4 regions of the Vogesella lacus genome follow, and region 3 is predicted to be linked to each of the others. Evidence: predicted binding sites of a transcription regulator. Region 3 holds the regulator's gene; each other region holds the start of a gene.

Region 1 (4,169 bases), on a different contig from region 3:
TTGGCCGCGGTGCGCGACAGGAAGTGGCGTACCAACAGCGGAATATCCTCGCTGCGCTCGCGCAGCGGCGGCAGGCGCAGGCGGATCACGTTCAGGCGGTGAAACAGGTCTTCGCGGAACTTGCCTTGCTTGACGTGTTCTTCGAGGTTTTGGTGGGTGGCGGCAATCACCCGCACATTGGCCTTGACCGGGGTATGACCGCCGACGCGGTAGAAATGGCCATCGGACAGCACGCGCAGCAGGCGGGTCTGCAGCTCGGTCGGCATATCGCCGATTTCATCGAGAAACAGCGTGCCGCCTTCGGCCTCTTCAAAGCGGCCACGCCGGGTGGCGACTGCTCCGGTGAACGCGCCTTTTTCATGGCCGAACAGCTCGGACTCCAGCAGATCGCGCGGAATGGCGGCAGTGTTCAGGGCGATAAACGGTTTGCTGGCGCGTACCGAGTGGCGATGCAGCGCTTCGGCCACACGCTCCTTGCCGGAGCCGGATTCGCCGGTAATCAGCACGGTGACGCTGGATTGCGACAGGCGACCGATGGCGCGGAATACGTCCTGCATGGCGGGGGCCTGGCCCAGCAGCGAGGGCATCGCCTCGTTATTGCCGAGGCTGCTGCCATTGTCGCGGCTCTGGGCGAGTGCCCGTTCGATCAGGGTGACGGCCTGGTCGACATCAAAAGGTTTGGGCAGATATTCGAACGCACCGCCCTGAAAGGCCGCTACGGCCGAATCGAGGTCGGAATGCGCCGTCATGATGATGACCGGCAGATCCGGGTGCTCCTGCCTGACCTTGGCCAGAAACTTCAGGCCGTCAGTGCCGGGCATGCGCACATCGCTGATGATGACGCTGGGTAGCTGATCGTACAGCGCGTTCAGCGCATCATCCGCGCTGGAAAAGCTCTGCCAGCTGATCTGGCTGCGGCTGAGCGATTTTTCCAGCACCCAGCGGATGGCTTTGTCGTCGTCGATGATCCAGACGGATTGGGTCATGGCTTAGCCTTTCTTGTTATGCATCCGGGCCGAAGGGCATCAGGATGTTGAAGCAGGTGTGCCCCTGGCGGGATTCGAATTCGATGATGCCGCCGTGCTGGTGGACAAAAGTCTGCGCCAGCGTCAGGCCGAGGCCGGTGCCATCGGCGCGGCCGGTCACCAGCGGGTAGAACACGTGGTCGCGGATTTCCTCGGGAATGCCGGGGCCGTTGTCGATGATCTGGATATGCAGCGCCAGATTGTGGCGCTTGCGTGCCAGTGTTACCTGACGGGCAACGCGGGTGCGCAGGGTGATCTCGCCTTTGCCATGCATGGCCTGGGCGGCGTTGCGCACGATATTGAGCACGATCTGGATCAGCTGCTCCTTGTCGGCAGCCAGGCCGGGCAGGCTGATATCGTAGTCGCGGCGAATCTGCAGGCCTTGCGGGTACTCGGCCAGCAGGATGCTGCGTACCCGTTCCAGCACTTCGTGGATATTTACATCGCTGGCGATCTGGCGGCGATGCGGGGCCAGCAGGCGATCGACCAGGGTCTGCAGGCGCAGCGCCTCCTCGCGGATCACGCTGGTGTATTCGAGCAATTCCGGCCGGTCGGCGATTTCGTGCTCCAGCAATTGCGCCGCACCCCGGATGCCACCCAGCGGGTTTTTGACTTCATGTGCCAGATTGCGGATCAGCTCGCGGTTGGCTTGTTGTTGCAGCAGCAGACGCTCTTCATTGGCGATACGCAATTGCTGCTCGATCGGGCGCAATTCCAGCAAGGCCAGTCGCGGCGGGCTGTCGATGGGGGTAACAGTCAGGCTGACGTGTAGCGGGCTGCCACTTTCCGGGGCTAGCTCGAGGTCGTGCTCGATATAGCTGCCGGCATGATCGAGCGCCATCTGCACCGCATTACGCAAGGCGCGGGCATCGCGAAACAGGGTGTAGAGGCTGTGGCGCTGCAATTCCTTGCGGCCAACCTTGAGCAGGCTTTCGCAGGCGGGATTGGCGAAGTGCAGTTCGCCATTGCGCTGCACCACCATCACGGGCGTGTCCAGCAACTCCAGTCCGGCGTAACTGGCGGGCGATGAGCTCGGGTTCATATAGGGCATCCGCAATCTTTCCTGTTAGCTAGCAATAAGCGCGCCATGCGCTGATCGGCCTGAGAAAATCAGATTGCCCTATTATGGTGCATATTCATGCACCATGCTTTACTTCGGTGCGTTCTCCATATTCAGCTCGCTTTGCAGTGCTGAAATATTTCGTTCGCGATCGGTGATCTCGTCCTGCAGCTTGCGTTTTTGTGTGGTGTCGGCATTGCTGGCTGCTTGCAAGGCCTTGCGCGCATCGGCCAGTGCCTTTTGCTCGTTGGCCAGCTCGTCCTGCAGGATGCGATTACGGCCGCGGTCGCGGTTGCGCTGGGTCTCGGGTTTGACGCTGGGGATATTGCCGGTGCTTTGCTGGCGCGGTGTGCTGGGCGCTGCTGGCGCAGCAGAAGGATTGGGGCTGCTGTTGGCGATGCCGTTGCCGCCATTGCCACCACCACTGGATGGTGTGACCAGAAAAGGCTTGGCACCCTTGATCGGGATATTGGTAAAGGTCACGCGGCCATCCTTGTCTACATATTTGTAGATGGTATTGGCCTGGGCCGTGCTGATGCCGCTGAGCAGGCAGAGCAGGGCAATCGTGGTGAGAGGGCGGCTGGACATGCCGGAATGATAGCAAACAAACCGGCTGCATTAGCAAGTGCCGGGCTTGGCGCTTTAAGACGGCAAGTCATGTGGCGGGCCAGTCATTGAAAACGCCCGAAGACTGGCATCTTCGGGCGTGTGCTTCACGGGTTTAGAACTGCCAGCTCAGGTCAAGACGGAAGTCGCGGCCAGCCTCAGGGTAGCCCAGCACTTTTTGCTGTGCGCCCTGATAGGCGTAGGTGGCCTGGTCGTAATACGCCTTGTCGAACAGGTTCTTCACGGCAAAATTCACGCGTGGCAGGTTCTTGCCGCTTGGCTTCCAGCTCAGGTAGACATCATGCACGGCATAGCCATCCTTGCGCATGGTGGTGCCGTTGGCCGCCACCGGCTGGTAATCGATGCCTTCGGTCAGACGGCCCTGCCAGCCAAGCTCCAGCTGGTATTGCGGCAGCTGGTAGCCCAGATGCGCAACCCAGGTGCGACCGGTGTAGGTGCCAAGGCCGAGGTCGCCATCGCCGAGCAGACGGCCATTCAGCTTGGGTTTGCTGTGGCTGACATTGAGGCCGGCGCTCAGCTGGCCCAGCTGATAATCGGCAGACAGCTCATAGCCCTTCACCTTGGCGGTGCCGGCATTGTCGCGGCAGACGCCACGCGGCGGGGTGCACAGCAAGGAGGTGACGAAGTTGTCGATACGCTGATTGAAGACGTTGGCCGCAAGCTTCAGGCCGCCACGCTGGTATTGCAGGCCCAGTTCGCTATTGCTGGCTTTTTCCGGGTCAATCTCGCTGGCGTTTTTCCAGCTGGCGATATCCAGCATGAAGGCTTCCTTCAGACCGACGCCGCGCAGTGCACGGGCGTGGCCGCCCTTGAGCTGCCAGTTGTCATTCAGGTCGAAGGTAGCCTGCAGGCTGGGGCTGGCGCCACTGCTACTGAAGTGCTGACCATGATTATCGCGGTAGTCATAGCTGTCAAAACGCAGGCCAGCCGCCAAGGTCAGTGGCGAGAAGCTGAGCACCGCCTCGGTGTAGCCGCCCAGCACGCTGGCGCGTTCATGGCCGCTGCCGGTGTTGTTTTGCGAATTGCTGATCTGGCGGGCGCGCGACTCGTCTTCGCGCCAGTTCAGGCCGTAGCGCAGCAAGTGCTCGCCGAGACTGGACTTCAAATTGATATCCAGACCGTGGGTGCGCAGCGATTCGCCATAGTTGCGGCCAACCTTGCTGGTGCGATCGCTATCGACAGCCGAGCGATGCAGCAGCACTTCGGCCTTGTCGATAGCGCCAAGACCAAGCGCCTGGTAGCGGATGCTGCTGGTGTCGCGCAGCTGGCTCTGCGGAATCGGGTCATTCGGCACCACCGGATGGAAGAAACCCACCATATTGGCGCGGGCATTACGGATACCGTGTTCGTCGCTGTGCTGGTAATTGAATTGCAGCGATTGCTTGTTGGCCAGTGGCACGCCGAGCTTGAACAGCACATTGTCCATATTGCTGTCGGACTCGTTCAGGCGCTGGCCA
Region 2 (4,169 bases), on a different contig from region 3:
ACCGCTGCGCGCGCCCTCGAATCGGTGTGGGCAGCGCGCCAGATGAGCAGCTTCTACGACCAGCTGATCAGCAATATCAAGAACGGCGATACCGCCACCGCCAACGTGGAAAAGTGGGACCCATCCACCTGGCCGGCCGAGGTCAAGGGCGTGGGCTTTACCGAGGCACCACGCGGGGCACTGGGTCACTGGCTGAAGATCAAGGACAGCAAGATCGACAGCTACCAGTGCGTGGTCCCCACCACCTGGAACGCCGGCCCGCGCGATGACAAGGGCCAGATCGGTGCCTACGAAGCCTCGCTGATGGGCACAAAAATGGCCGTGCCGGATCAGCCGCTGGAAATCCTGCGCACCCTGCACAGCTTTGACCCTTGCCTTGCCTGCTCCACCCACGTCATCGGCGATGACGGTGGCGAGCTGGTCAAGGTACAGGTGCGCTAGGCAAACGTTGGCCGCCTGCGGCCAACCCTGTTTACCCCTCTGATCCGCCAGCCGGTGCTATCCCGCGCACATGGCCGCACCGGCCCGGATCATCGTCAGCCCCGCGGCAATGGCTGCAGTCATTGCCGCGGGTTACTGCCGATTCAACAGGAGCAAGAATATGAAGAGTTACGACTTTGACGGCAAGGCTCCGCAAGGGCTGGGTCGCAAGGTAACCTCGGTCTATGTTTACGAGGCGCCGGTAAGGCTGTGGCACTGGGTAACCGTGCTTTGCATCATCACCCTGTCGCTGACCGGCTACTTTATCGGCAAGCCCTTGCCCAGCATGCCCGGCGAAGCCACCTTCCAGTACCTGATGGGCTATATCCGTTTTGCCCACTTTGCCGCCGGCTACATCCTGGCCGCCGGCCTGATCGGCCGCCTGTACTGGGCACTGGTCGGCAATCACCATGCGCGCGAAATCATTCTGGTGCCGGTGTGGGACAAGGCATGGTGGCAGGAATTCTTCTTCGAGATCCGCTGGTATCTGTTTCTCGAGCGCTATCCGAAAAAGTACATCGGCCACAACCCGGTCGGCCAGATTGCAATGGCCAGCTTTTTGTGGGCCTGCATCTTCATGATTGCCACCGGCTTTGCGCTATATGGCGAAGGCACCGGCGAAGGCAGCTGGGCACACAGCGCCTTCCACTGGGTAATCGTCGCTTTCGGCAACAGCCTCGATGTACACAGCTGGCACCGCCTCGGCATGTGGGCGATCCTGCTGTTCGTGATGATTCACGTCTATGCCGCCATTCGCGAAGACATCATGTCCAAGCAGAGCATGGTCTCCACCATGATCAGCGGCTTTCGCATGTTCAAGGATTGATCAAGTCATGGCCACGACACGCTGCCCCGGCAGCGCTGGCCAGCAGGTAACTGTGTTGTGAGTGTAGTAGTGCTTGGGCCGGTCTTTGACCGGCCCTCTTTTTCCGGAGCCGATATGCAAACAAGACGGTCAGCCGCCCCCCGCACCCCCATTGCACCCGGCCGCTTCCTGCACAGCCGCTTTCTGCAGCCGGCCAGACTCAGCCAGACCGAAGCCGCACGGCTGCTGGGCATCTCGCGCCGCCGGCTGAACGAGATCATCCAGGGCCACCGCGCCATTACCCCCGACACGGCCATCAAGCTGGGCCAGCTGTTCGGCCTGCATGCGCGCTTCTGGCTGGCCCTGCAGGGCGATTGGGATCTGGCACAGCTGGCCCGCCCGAGCTACAACGAAAAGCAATCATCCAGCACAACTGCCAAAGTGGAATAACTCTTACCACATGCCGCATGACTTCCGCTGCACGATCACTGCTTAACTCCATAAAATCAGTCACTTGCCCGCCCTGCCGTGCCCTGCCAAAGTTGGCACGGCTTTTGTGTATGTAACGCCATCCGTTACATAGCAAAGACGCGGCATGACAGCTCCCAATATCACCATACTTGGCCTGGGCAACATCCTGTGGGCCGACGAAGGCTTCGGCGTGCGCCTGGCCGAAGCGCTGTACGCCCGCTTTGACTGGCCGGCCAATGTCGAGATCATCGATGGCGGCACCCAGGGGCTGTTGTTGCTGCCCTATGTCGAACAGGCCGACAAGCTGCTGATTCTCGACGCCATCGACTTTGGCCTGCCACCCGGCACCTTGCGCGCCTATCACGACGACGCCGTGCCCGCCTACCTCACCGCCAAGAAAATGAGCTTGCACCAGACCGGTTTTTCCGAGGTGCTGGCACTGGCCGACCTCAAAGGCGCACTGCCGCAGGCAATTACCCTGATCGGCGTACAGCCGGTGGAGCTGGAAGACTACGGCGGTAGCCTGTCACCAGCGGTGCGCGGCCAACTGCCGGCCGCGCTCGAGCTGGCGGTGCAGACCTTGGCCGTATGGGGCATCACCGCCACGCCAAGATCACCGGGCGAGAGCCGCCTCAACGATGCCAGCCTCGACATGCAGCGTTACGAGAACGAACGCCCCAGCGCCGAGCAAGCCTGCCGCGTGGGCGACGCCCGCGTACTGTTTGACGGGGAGTGCAGCTGATGTGCCTGGGCGTACCGATGCAGGTGGTCGAGCCGGGCTGGTTCAGCGCCCGCTGCCGCGACCGTGATGGCCAGCTGGTCGAGATCGACACGCGCCTGGTCGGCGAAGCCGCTGCCGGCGACTGGCTGCTCACCTTTACCGGCGCGGCCCGCGAACAGCTGGACGAGCACCGCGCCGCCGATCTGCTCGCTGCCATTGCCGCACTGGAAGCCGCACTAGCCGGCAACTATCAGCCCGAACACTATTTCGCCGACCTGCTGTCGCGCGAGCCGCAACTGCCGCCACATCTGCAGCCTCCAGCCAAACCGCTTTCCTGATTCCTGCAAAGGCCTGTCATGCAATCCTTCATCCCCACTTTTGACAGCGTTGCCAGCCGCTTGAGCGCGCTGGGCTACCCGCAGACCGCTGCGGCCAACCTTGACGCCCTGGCCGCCAGCCACGACCACCTGATCGTGATGCTTAGCGCCGACCCGCACCAGTTTCCCGAAGTCGCCGATAACGCGGTGATCGTGCCCGAAGTGCTGAAAGCCTTGCCAGGCCACACCTGTCAGGTCTGCTGGGCCAATCCGGCCGACAGCCGCGAGCTGGCCGCACGCTTTGGTGTCCTGAAGTTTCCGGCACTGGTTTTCCTGCGTGGTGGCGAGTACACCGGCGTGATTGTCGGGCTGATGGACTGGCCGGAGGTGGTGCACCGCTTTGCCGAACTGCTGGCCGCCCCGACCCGCCGCCCGCCGTCCGTCGGCATCCCCGTCAACCGTGCCACCCCTGCCGGAGCCTGCCAGTCATGAGCCAGTTCATCATGCCCAAAGCGTTTCCGATTCCGGTAGTCGGCATCGGCCCCGGCTCGCAACCGGTCGACCCCGACCTGAGCTACATGCCGATGCCGCGCGAGCTGGACGGCTTCGACATGCCCTATCTGCCAACGGCCGAAGAAACCGCCCATTTGTCTGATGCCAAGGCACTGGTCGGCGAGCTCATTCGCCGCATGCAGGCGTGGGATGGCCACAGCGAGCCCTACCCGTCGCTGACACTCAACCATCTGGATCGCGAAAGCCGCACCCTGATCAGCCAGCTGCTGGGCGAAGGTGAAGTCAGCGCCCGCGTCAAATGTGTGGATGGCCGCGAGTTGCTGATCCAGGAGTCGGTGTTTGCTGGCGTGTGGCGCGTGCTGGAGTTGGCCGCCGATGGCCAGCCGCTGACCGACAGCATCGAGGCCGGCCCGATGCCGGTGGCGGTTTGGCAACAGGCGCGAGCCTTTGGCAGCCGCGACTTCACCCCCTTCGACCCGGCCGGCGTGGCGCTGATGAATGCGCCGGCAGTACTGGCCGAGGTGGCCGAGCGGGTGGCCAATTATCACGATGGCGACGAAGATCATGTGATCAACTTCAGCCTGCTGCCGATGACGCCGGAAGACATGGCCTATATCGACGCCAACCTGGGCGGCGGCAACAGCGGTGTGTTCTCGCGCGGTTACGGCAAGTGCCGTGTGATGGCCACCCGCCTGCAAAACGTGTGGCGGGTACAGTACTTCAACGGCATGAACGCCATTCTGCTGGATACGCTGGAAATCAGCCGCCTGCCCGAGGTGGCGCTGGCCGCGGCCGACGACATCGCCGATGCCATCGACCGCCTGCAAGAAGCACTGCTCTGGCTGAATGGCGAGGCCGCATG
Region 3 (4,169 bases):
GCAGGCTTCTGCTGGAGAAGCGCTGGGCGAGTTCGGAAAGTGCCTGCAGGTGAATATCTGTCGCCTGGTCCGGCACCAGTAGCACAAACAGCAGGCTGACCGGCTTGTTATCCGGGGCGTCAAAGGCGATAGGAGTGCTCAAACGGATGAAAACACCGGTGGCTTCTTTCAGGCCCTTGATGCGGCCATGAGGTATGGCGACACCTTGACCAAGTCCGGTCGAGCCCAGTTTTTCGCGGGAGAACAGGCTGTCAAAAACATCACTGCGGGCAATGCCCTGTGAGTTTTCAATCAGGATGCCGACTTGTTCAAACAACCGTTTCTTGCTGGATACATCCAGCCCGACCATGACATTTTCTGGAGAAAGGATTTTGCTAATGAGGCTCATCTTGCGTGGTGCCAGTAAAGAACGTTGGCCATTCTACGCTTTCCGGCAAGATTTCAATAGCCGATCAGGACGTAAGCGTGGTGGATTGTTTCAAACAAAAAGAACGGATAAGAAATCTTATCCGTTCTTGTCTTTGCAGGGTATCAGAGGGCTGCCTGATCCTGAATGATAGGGCTGACGCGGTGGTCAACCTGTTTTTCCTTGAACTTCAGAACCTGACGATCAAGCTTGTCTGCCAAGGCATCGATGGCAGCATACATATCGGCATCCGTCGCTTCGGCGTGGATGTCTTTACCCGCCAAATGCACGTTTACTTCGGCTTTCTGTACCAGTTTGTCGACAGACAATGTCACGTTGACACCGATAACATTATCTACATGCCTGGTAATCCGCTCCAGCTTGCTTTCTACATATTCACGCAGTGCTGGGGTAACTTCGAGGTGGAGACCGGTAATCTTGAGGTTCATACCCTTTACTCCTTCTTAAAGTGTCGCGAACGAAGTGTCGCGACTCAAGAAAATCAAAGTGACTTGCGTTGGCTGACCGGTGGTATCTGCATCGCTTCCCGGTACTTGGCAACCGTTCTTCTGGCTACCTGTATGCCCTTGGCGACGAGATGGTCTGCAATCGCACCGTCTGACAACGGCTTTTTATTATCTTCATGATCGATGAGTTGCTTGATGATGGCCTTGATGGCTGTCGCCGAACACTCACCGCCACTATCGGTATCAACAGAGCTGCCGAAAAAGTACTTCAGCTCAAACAGGCCTCTGCTGCACAAAAGATATTTTTGCGTGGTTACCCTGGAAATGGTTGATTCATGGAGTCCAAGCTCATCTGCGACATCCCGCAGAATCATCGGGCGCATGGCTACTTCGCCCAGCTCGAAGAACTCTTGTTGTCTTTCGACTATAGATTCCGCCACTTTCAGGATGGTGTCAAATCGTTGCTGAATGTTTTTGATCAGCCACCGTGCCTCTTGAAGTTGACCACCCAGATCGTGGCTGGTTCCTTTCTGTTGTAGCAGAGAGGCATACATCTGGTTGACACGAAGTTTGGGCAGGTTGGCCTGGTTTAGCCGGGCAACCCATCTGCGGCCAACCTTGATCACCCGGATATCCGGTGCAACGTAGTGGGTTTCACCGTGGTCAAAGCCACTGCTCGGGCGCGGGCGCAGGCTGGTGATCAAGCCGTGAGCGGCTTTCAGTGTCGGATCGTCAATGCTCAAGGCCCGCTTCAACTTGATGAAGTCACGGTTGCCCAGCAAGTCAAAATGCTGGCTGACAATGCTTGCGGCCAACTCGCGCGCGGGGTGCTTGTCATGGGGGGCATTGTCGAGCTGTAACAGCAGGAATTCCTGCAGATTAAGACTGGCAAAGCCGACGGGCTCCAGTTGGGTCAGCAGGCGACGCAGGCAGGACAACTCTTCCAGCTCGACATCCAGCTCAAGCGGCAGCTCGGCGAGTATCTCGTCCAGAGGGCTGGAGAGGTAGCCATCATCATCGAGCTCGTCGATCAGCAGGGCAATCAGGGCGCGGTCACGCTGGCTTAGTTGTAGTTCGCCGGTCTGGCTTAACAGGTGCTCGCGCAGCGAGGGCTTTTTCGGGGCGCTGAGGATGGGGTCAAACTCGTCATCATCATCGTGATTGCTGCTACTGCGGCTGCCCCAGTCAGCAGGCTCGTCAAATGCACTGCTGTTATCACTATCTTGTGAGGCGTTTTCTTGCGGGGTTTCCGGAGCTGTTTCGGCCGGTTGGTTGCGCTCTGGCCATTCGCTTGGCGGCACCAGCTTTTCTTCGCTTTCTTCCTGGCGTTCCAGCAAGGGGTTTTCCAGCAGATAGCGCTCCAGCTCGGAGCCCAGTTCGAGTGTGGACATCTGCAAAAGCTTGATGGACTGTTGCAGCTGCGGCGTCAGCGTCAGCTGTTGACTGGTCTTGAGCTGGAGGGTCTGTTTCATGCTTGTTTACAGATGGAAGTGTTCGCCCAGGTAGACACGTCTTACCTGTTCATTTTCAACGAGTTCGCCCGGCAGGCCGGAGGCCAGTACGCCGCCTTCCGAGATGATGTAGGCGCGGTCGCAGATGCGCAGGGTTTCGCGCACGTTATGGTCGGTAATCAGCACGCCGATGCCGCGTGATTTCAGAAACTGGATAATCTTCTGGATATCGATCACGGCAATCGGGTCAACGCCGGCAAATGGCTCGTCCAGCAGGATGAAGCGCGGTCGGGTGGCCAGTACCCGGGCGATTTCCACGCGGCGGCGCTCACCGCCAGACAGTGCCATGGCGTTGCTTTCACGCAGATGGCCGATGTTGAGATCGTCCAGCAGCAATACCAGCTCGTTTTCCAGCTCTTCACCGCGCAGGCCGGTGATCTCGAGCACGGCCTTGATGTTTTCTTCTACGGTGAGTTTGCGGAAAATCGATGCTTCTTGCGGCAGATAACCCAGCCCCATGCGCGCGCGCTGATGAATCGGCAGGTGGGTGATCTCCTGCTTGTCGAGTTCGATACGGCCGTCATCGGCAGCGATCAGGCCAACGACCATGTAAAAGCTGGTGGTTTTGCCGGCGCCATTCGGACCCAGCAGGCCGATCACTTCGCCACTGCTGATGTCCAGCGACACATTCTTTACGACGGTGCGCTTTTTGAAGGTCTTTTTCAGCTGGCGGATGGAAAGCGTGCTGCTCATGGCTTGCTCTTGGGTTGCAGGATCACGGTGACGCGGCCGGTGCTGCCGTTGGCGCTGCCATTGACTTCATAGTTCTCGGTCGCGGTGTTGTAGACAATGCGGCTGCCGCTGACCGAGTCCATGCCACGCTTGATACGCGCATTGCCGGTCAGAATGGCAAGGTCGCTGCCATTGTCGTATTGCACGCTGTTGGCCGAGCCTTCAACGAATTCGTTGCTGCCATCAATCTTCTGGCGGAACTTGACCGGGCCGCCACTGGCTTGCAGCTGCTGCTGGCCCTTGTTATCGCGTACCACAATGACTTTGTCGGCCTGAATCAGCAGAGTGCCTTGTTTGACATCGACATTGCCCTCCCAGACTGTGGTGCCTTTTTTCTGGTCAAGCGTGCCTTTGTCGGCGCTGATTTCGATCGGTTTGTCACGATCGGCCTTGTCGGCATGAGCCGGAACGGCAAGGCAGCTGATCAGTAACAGGGCTGGCAGGCTATGGCGCATAGAAGATCCTAACATTGGACAGAAATTCCAGAGTCTGGCTGTCCTGGCGATAAATGAAACCGGTGGCATTGAGCCTGGAGTTTTGCTGGGTCAATAGCAGCGGTGCCTGATTGCGTACTTCATGCTTGTTGCCATCCAGCTGCATGCTGGAGGTCTGCAGTACGATCGGCGTTTTGCCCGGCTGCTCCTGCTCCCAGCGGACATTGTCTTTCAGCTCGGCCAGCTTTTCCTGACGGTGGTAAGTCGCCGTCGAGGCGTTTACCGAGAAGTCGGCCTTGCCGTTCTGATAACGGGTCAGCAGTGGCTCTTGCACAAAGACCAGCGGATTGCGGGGCAGTTGCCACAGCGATTTGGCGTACAGGCGCTCTTGCAGCATGCCATGCTCGTCATACTGGCGCGCCTGCAGATTGCTGATGGTGTATTCCGGCTCGTTCAGATTCAGGTCTGGCCGGGCGAAGGGCTGCTGCGTCGTAACGATGTGCAGGTATAAGGCCAGCAGCGCCATGCCTAGCGTCAGTCCGAGCGGAAAGAGTCGTGCAGCGCGATTCATGCCAGATAGCTGTTCATCAGTGCGTCAAAGGTGCCCTGTGCCTGCATG
Region 4 (4,169 bases), on a different contig from region 3:
CGATCGAATGCAGTTTTTGAAGATCTTTATTATCAGACTCTGCGCCAGCCGGGTGCGCAGGTTGGTAATGGTAGCGAATTGCCGACGGGCTTGCATGTTGGTAGCGGCTCGGCACCGGTAGCGACATCGCGCGATCATTCTCAGGGTGATCTGATCCGGACCGGACAGTCTCTTGACTTGGCGATTGCCGGGGATGGTTTTTTTCGTATTCTGACGCCGGAAGGGACTATCGGCTATACGCGCAATGGCGAATTCAAGCGCAATAGTGAAGGCACTGTTGTTACGCCAGCAGGTATGCCACTGGATCCACCGGTAACCATTCCGGGGACGGCAAGCAAGATTACAGTTTCACCAACGGGGCTGCTTGAGTATTACGAAGGAAGCAGCACTACAGCATCTGGCTCATTTCAGCTGACGCTGACCAATTTCACCAATCCTCAGGGTTTGTCATCGAATGGCGGGACAATTTATTTCGCTACTGCTGCATCGGGCGAGCCGCTGGATGGCCAGCCAGGCACGGATGGTCGTGGTGTAATTAACCAGAGCATGCTGGAAGGATCTAACGTGAACGTTACGGAAGAGTTGATCAATATGGTCACTGCACAGCGTTCGTATGACTTGAATTCGCGTGCGATCAAGACGTCGGATGAGATGCTGCAGAAATTGTCGCAGTTGTGATGAGGTTGATGCGTAGATGAAAACTCTCTGCTTGTTGGTCACATCGACCCTGTTGGGCTTGTTGACAGGTTGTGCGGTACAAACGGCGCCAATTACGCATCAGCCGATGTCGATGCGTCCGCAGCCAATGCCGGCGGCAGTACCTACTGATGGTTCCATCTTCCAGGCAGCAAGTTTTCGTCCGATGTTTGAGGATCGCTCACCTGTCCGGGTGGGGGATATCTTGACGGTAACGATTCAGGAGTCGAACAAGTCGGCAACTGCTGAAGACACAAAAGGATCCCGTGATAGCAGTATTGATGGCGGGATTACGGCGGGAACCAATTTGCCTTTCATTCCGGGTGCGGTCGAGAAGAAGCTTGGTGGTTTGAGTCTTTCTGGTACGGGTTCGGCTAGCGAGACCGGTAAGTCAAGTAGTAGTAACAGCAGCTCGTTTAGTGCGTCGGTGACGGTAACGGTTATTGATGTTTATCCGAACGGCAATTTGCTGGTGAGTGGCGAGAAGCAGATGAAGATCAACGGGGAGCACGAGTTTATTCGTCTTTCTGGCGTGATTAATCCACGTGATATCGAACGTGGCAATACGATAGCGTCAACCCGAGTGGCGGATGCAAGGATAGAGCAGATCAATCAGGGGCGCAGTAGGGCGTATAACGATACTGGCTGGCTGCAGCGAGTCTTCCTGTCCTTGATGCCGTTCTAAGGGGTAAAAATGAGGGTCTTGTTATTGTGTGTGTGCATGCTGGTGTTTGCCGGTCCTGTGCATGCGGCACAAAGAATCAAGGAGTTGGCCAATGTGGCCGGCGTCAGATCCAATCCTTTAATCGGCTATGGTCTGGTGGTCGGGCTTGATGGTAGTGGTGACAAGAAATCGGCTTCGCCATTTACGGGTCAATCGCTGGCAAATATGTTGAATCAGCTGGGTATTCAGGTGCCATCAGGCGTTGAACTTGACCCCAAGAACGTCGCCGCTGTTTCTTTGACTGCAACCTTGCCGCCGTTCTCGCGCAGAGGGCAGGAGCTCGATGTGACAGTTTCTTCGATTGGTGATGCGAAGAGTCTTCGCGGTGGGACGCTGCTGTTGTCGCCGCTGAAGGGGATTGATGGCCAGATTTATGCGTTGGCGCAGGGTAATGTGGTCGTCGGTGGCGCGGGTGCATCTGCGGGTGGCAGTCGTACGCAGGTGAATCATCTGAGTGTTGGCCGCGTGCCTGCGGGTGCGATTGTCGAACGAGAGTTGCCGGCCTCGCTGGGTATGGGTGATGTGTTGTCGCTGCAATTGAATGATGCTGATTTCACGACGGCAAACCGGGTGGTGTCTGCGATCAACCGGGAGTTTGGCAGCCAGATGGCGCGTGCTCTTGATGGTAGGCAAATTGAGGTTCGTGCTCCGCAAGACAGTAATGCACGAATTCAGTTTCTGTCACGGCTGGAGAATATTTCCGTGCAGGCTGGAGAGGCAACGCCACTGGTTATCATCAACGCGCGGACTGGGTCGATTGTGATGAATCAGTCGGTAAGAATTGATCCGTGCGCGATTGCTCACGGAAATCTGTCGGTGACTGTTAATAGTACGCCAGAGGTCAGTCAGCCGAATGCTTTGGCTGGCGGCAAGACTCAGGTTACAAACAAAGTTGACATCAAGCTGAGTGCTGATGGCGGCAGGATGGTGAACATGCCGAATGGCGCTTCGCTGTCCGAGGTGGTTGGTGCGCTGAATTCAGTCGGGGCAACACCGCAGGATTTGATTTCGATTTTGCAGGCGATGAAGCTTTCTGGGGCGTTGAAAGCAGATCTGCAGATCATCTAGGTTGATAGGCACTCCGTTATTAATGGAGTTTTAAGGCGATGCTCTTGAGCATCGCCTTTTTTTATTTCTGGCCTGGATCTTGCTTTGATTTGAGTGTTAATCAGGGATTCTCGTCATGCAGATTCTATCCAACCCTTTGGCTAATCGCCTTGCTATTGATCCGAGCGCAAGTCAGGAGATGATGGCACTTGCCAAGCAAGATCCTAATCTGGCTATCAAACAAGTTGCCGGTCAGTTTGAGGCAATGCTGGTGAATCAGTTGCTATCAAGTGCTCGTGAGAACAGTTTAAGCGGTGATGAGGACTCTTCGGAGCTTGGTACTTACAAGGGCTTGGTAGATCAGCAGTTGGTGATGGGGCTGACACAAGGTGGTGGTTTGGGGATGGCAGAAATGCTGGCCAGGCAAATTGAAAAGCTGGCGCACACTGACAAGTTGCAAAACGACCCTGCCGTTGCCGCCTTGCAGGACTTGCCGCTGGCCTTGCCGGCACCGGCAAAAATTTCTTATGCAGTCGGTCGTTATCAATCGATGCAGGCTGATGTTGCGACCAGCCCTGTCAAACCGCTTGCAGCAGTGACTGATATTCCGACGGATAAAGAAGGTTTTGTTTCTACCTTGCTGCCATTTGCTAGCAAGGCGGCTGAAAAACTGGGCGTGGCACCAGAGCTGTTAGTTGGGCATGCCGCCCTTGAGAGTGGCTGGGGCAAGCGCAGTATCAAGCATCCGGATGGCCGGGAAAGTTATAACTTGTTTGGTATCAAGGCCAATGCTGCATGGGGAGGGGACAGCGTGGCGACGCTGACAACCGAGTATGTGAATGGCAAGGCGCAGAAGCAGGTCGAGAGTTTCAGGTCGTATCCGGATTTGCAGGCAGCATTTGATGATTATGCAAATCTGTTGAAAAACAATGGTCGTTATCAGGCTGCGCTGAATCGTGGTACGGATGCCTCGGCTTTTGCCAACGGTTTGCAACGAGGTGGCTATGCAACCGACCCGGCATATGCTCGTAAATTGACTGATGTGGCGCAGGCAGTATTTCAACGCTAAAGCACCTTGATGCCGTGACGATAAGAAGTAGATGGGAGATTCAACATGTCCAGTATTTTCAGCATTGGTGTGAGCGGGCTTAATGCGGCCAAGGCCGCACTTGAAGTAACCAGCCATAACATTGGTAATGTGAATACGGATGGTTATAACCGACAGCGGCTGGAGCAGGCTGCGGCTAGTCCGCAGTTTGTCGGCTTTGGCTATGTGGGTCGTGGCGTGGATCTCTATGCGGTTTCACGGATGTACGATGGTTTTATGGAGAATCAGCTGCAAGCGGTGACCGCGTCGAGTAGTGGTTTTCAGACGCAAGAGCTTGCCTTGAATGACATAGACAATCTTTTGTCAGATCCCAGTACTGGTCTCTCAAGCGTCATGCAGGGGTTTTATAGCAGTTTGCAGCAGCTGAGCCAGCAGCCGAGCTCGGTTGCTGCCAGGCAGACTGTGATCAGCCAGGCGGAAACTGTGGCCGGACGGTTTCAGTCCATGAATAATCGTCTTGAAGAGCTACGCAATGGACTGATAAACCAGGTGGGGAACTCTGTAGGGGCGGTAAATGCCTATGCCAAGCAGCTTGCTGACCTGAACAAGCAGATTGTGTCATTGAATGAGCAAAATGGTCGCTTGCCTAATGAC

What was found. Region 3 encodes sigma-54, which starts transcription at its own class of promoters, with help from an activator protein. Its sites were predicted from a motif close to CTGGCACGCTTCATGCTT; they were not measured.
Positions count from the first base shown of each region.
Region 1: glnL (nitrogen regulation protein NR(II)) is a predicted target of sigma-54. The motif match lies at 2,097-2,114, and genes of this name have one in related genera.
Region 2: hybD (HyaD/HybD family hydrogenase maturation endopeptidase) is a predicted target of sigma-54. The motif match lies at 1,828-1,845, and genes of this name have one in related genera.
Region 4: flgJ (flagellar assembly peptidoglycan hydrolase FlgJ) is a predicted target of sigma-54. The motif match lies at 2,556-2,573, and genes of this name have one in related genera.

Region 1 is NZ_CEETQT010000005.1:209,547-213,715, reverse strand. It holds gene ntrC (nitrogen regulation protein NR(I)) at 1-986, opposite strand, end outside; gene glnL (nitrogen regulation protein NR(II)) at 1,003-2,067, opposite strand; gene ACZ9W6_RS08535 (DUF4124 domain-containing protein) at 2,176-2,673, opposite strand; gene ACZ9W6_RS08530 (TonB-dependent receptor domain-containing protein) at 2,807-4,169, opposite strand, start outside.
Region 2 is NZ_CEETQT010000001.1:445,413-449,581, forward strand. It holds gene ACZ9W6_RS02020 (nickel-dependent hydrogenase large subunit) at 1-441, shown strand, start outside; gene cybH (Ni/Fe-hydrogenase, b-type cytochrome subunit) at 602-1,306, shown strand; gene ACZ9W6_RS02030 (HigA family addiction module antitoxin) at 1,421-1,735, shown strand; gene hybD (HyaD/HybD family hydrogenase maturation endopeptidase) at 1,881-2,498, shown strand; gene ACZ9W6_RS02040 (HypC/HybG/HupF family hydrogenase formation chaperone) at 2,498-2,815, shown strand; gene ACZ9W6_RS02045 (thioredoxin domain-containing protein) at 2,834-3,286, shown strand; gene ACZ9W6_RS02050 (hydrogenase expression/formation protein) at 3,283-4,169, shown strand, end outside; gene ACZ9W6_RS02055 (rubredoxin) at 4,167-4,169, shown strand, end outside.
Region 3 is NZ_CEETQT010000007.1:96,282-100,450, forward strand. It holds gene ptsN (PTS IIA-like nitrogen regulatory protein PtsN) at 1-388, opposite strand, end outside; gene hpf (ribosome hibernation-promoting factor, HPF/YfiA family) at 532-855, opposite strand; gene ACZ9W6_RS10485 (RNA polymerase factor sigma-54) at 909-2,345, opposite strand; gene lptB (LPS export ABC transporter ATP-binding protein) at 2,352-3,077, opposite strand; gene lptA (lipopolysaccharide transport periplasmic protein LptA) at 3,074-3,571, opposite strand; gene lptC (LPS export ABC transporter periplasmic protein LptC) at 3,561-4,121, opposite strand; gene ACZ9W6_RS10505 (KdsC family phosphatase) at 4,118-4,169, opposite strand, start outside.
Region 4 is NZ_CEETQT010000017.1:22,058-26,226, forward strand. It holds gene flgG (flagellar basal-body rod protein FlgG) at 1-678, shown strand, start outside; gene ACZ9W6_RS17055 (flagellar basal body L-ring protein FlgH) at 695-1,381, shown strand; gene ACZ9W6_RS17060 (flagellar basal body P-ring protein FlgI) at 1,418-2,488, shown strand; gene flgJ (flagellar assembly peptidoglycan hydrolase FlgJ) at 2,604-3,536, shown strand; gene flgK (flagellar hook-associated protein FlgK) at 3,582-4,169, shown strand, end outside.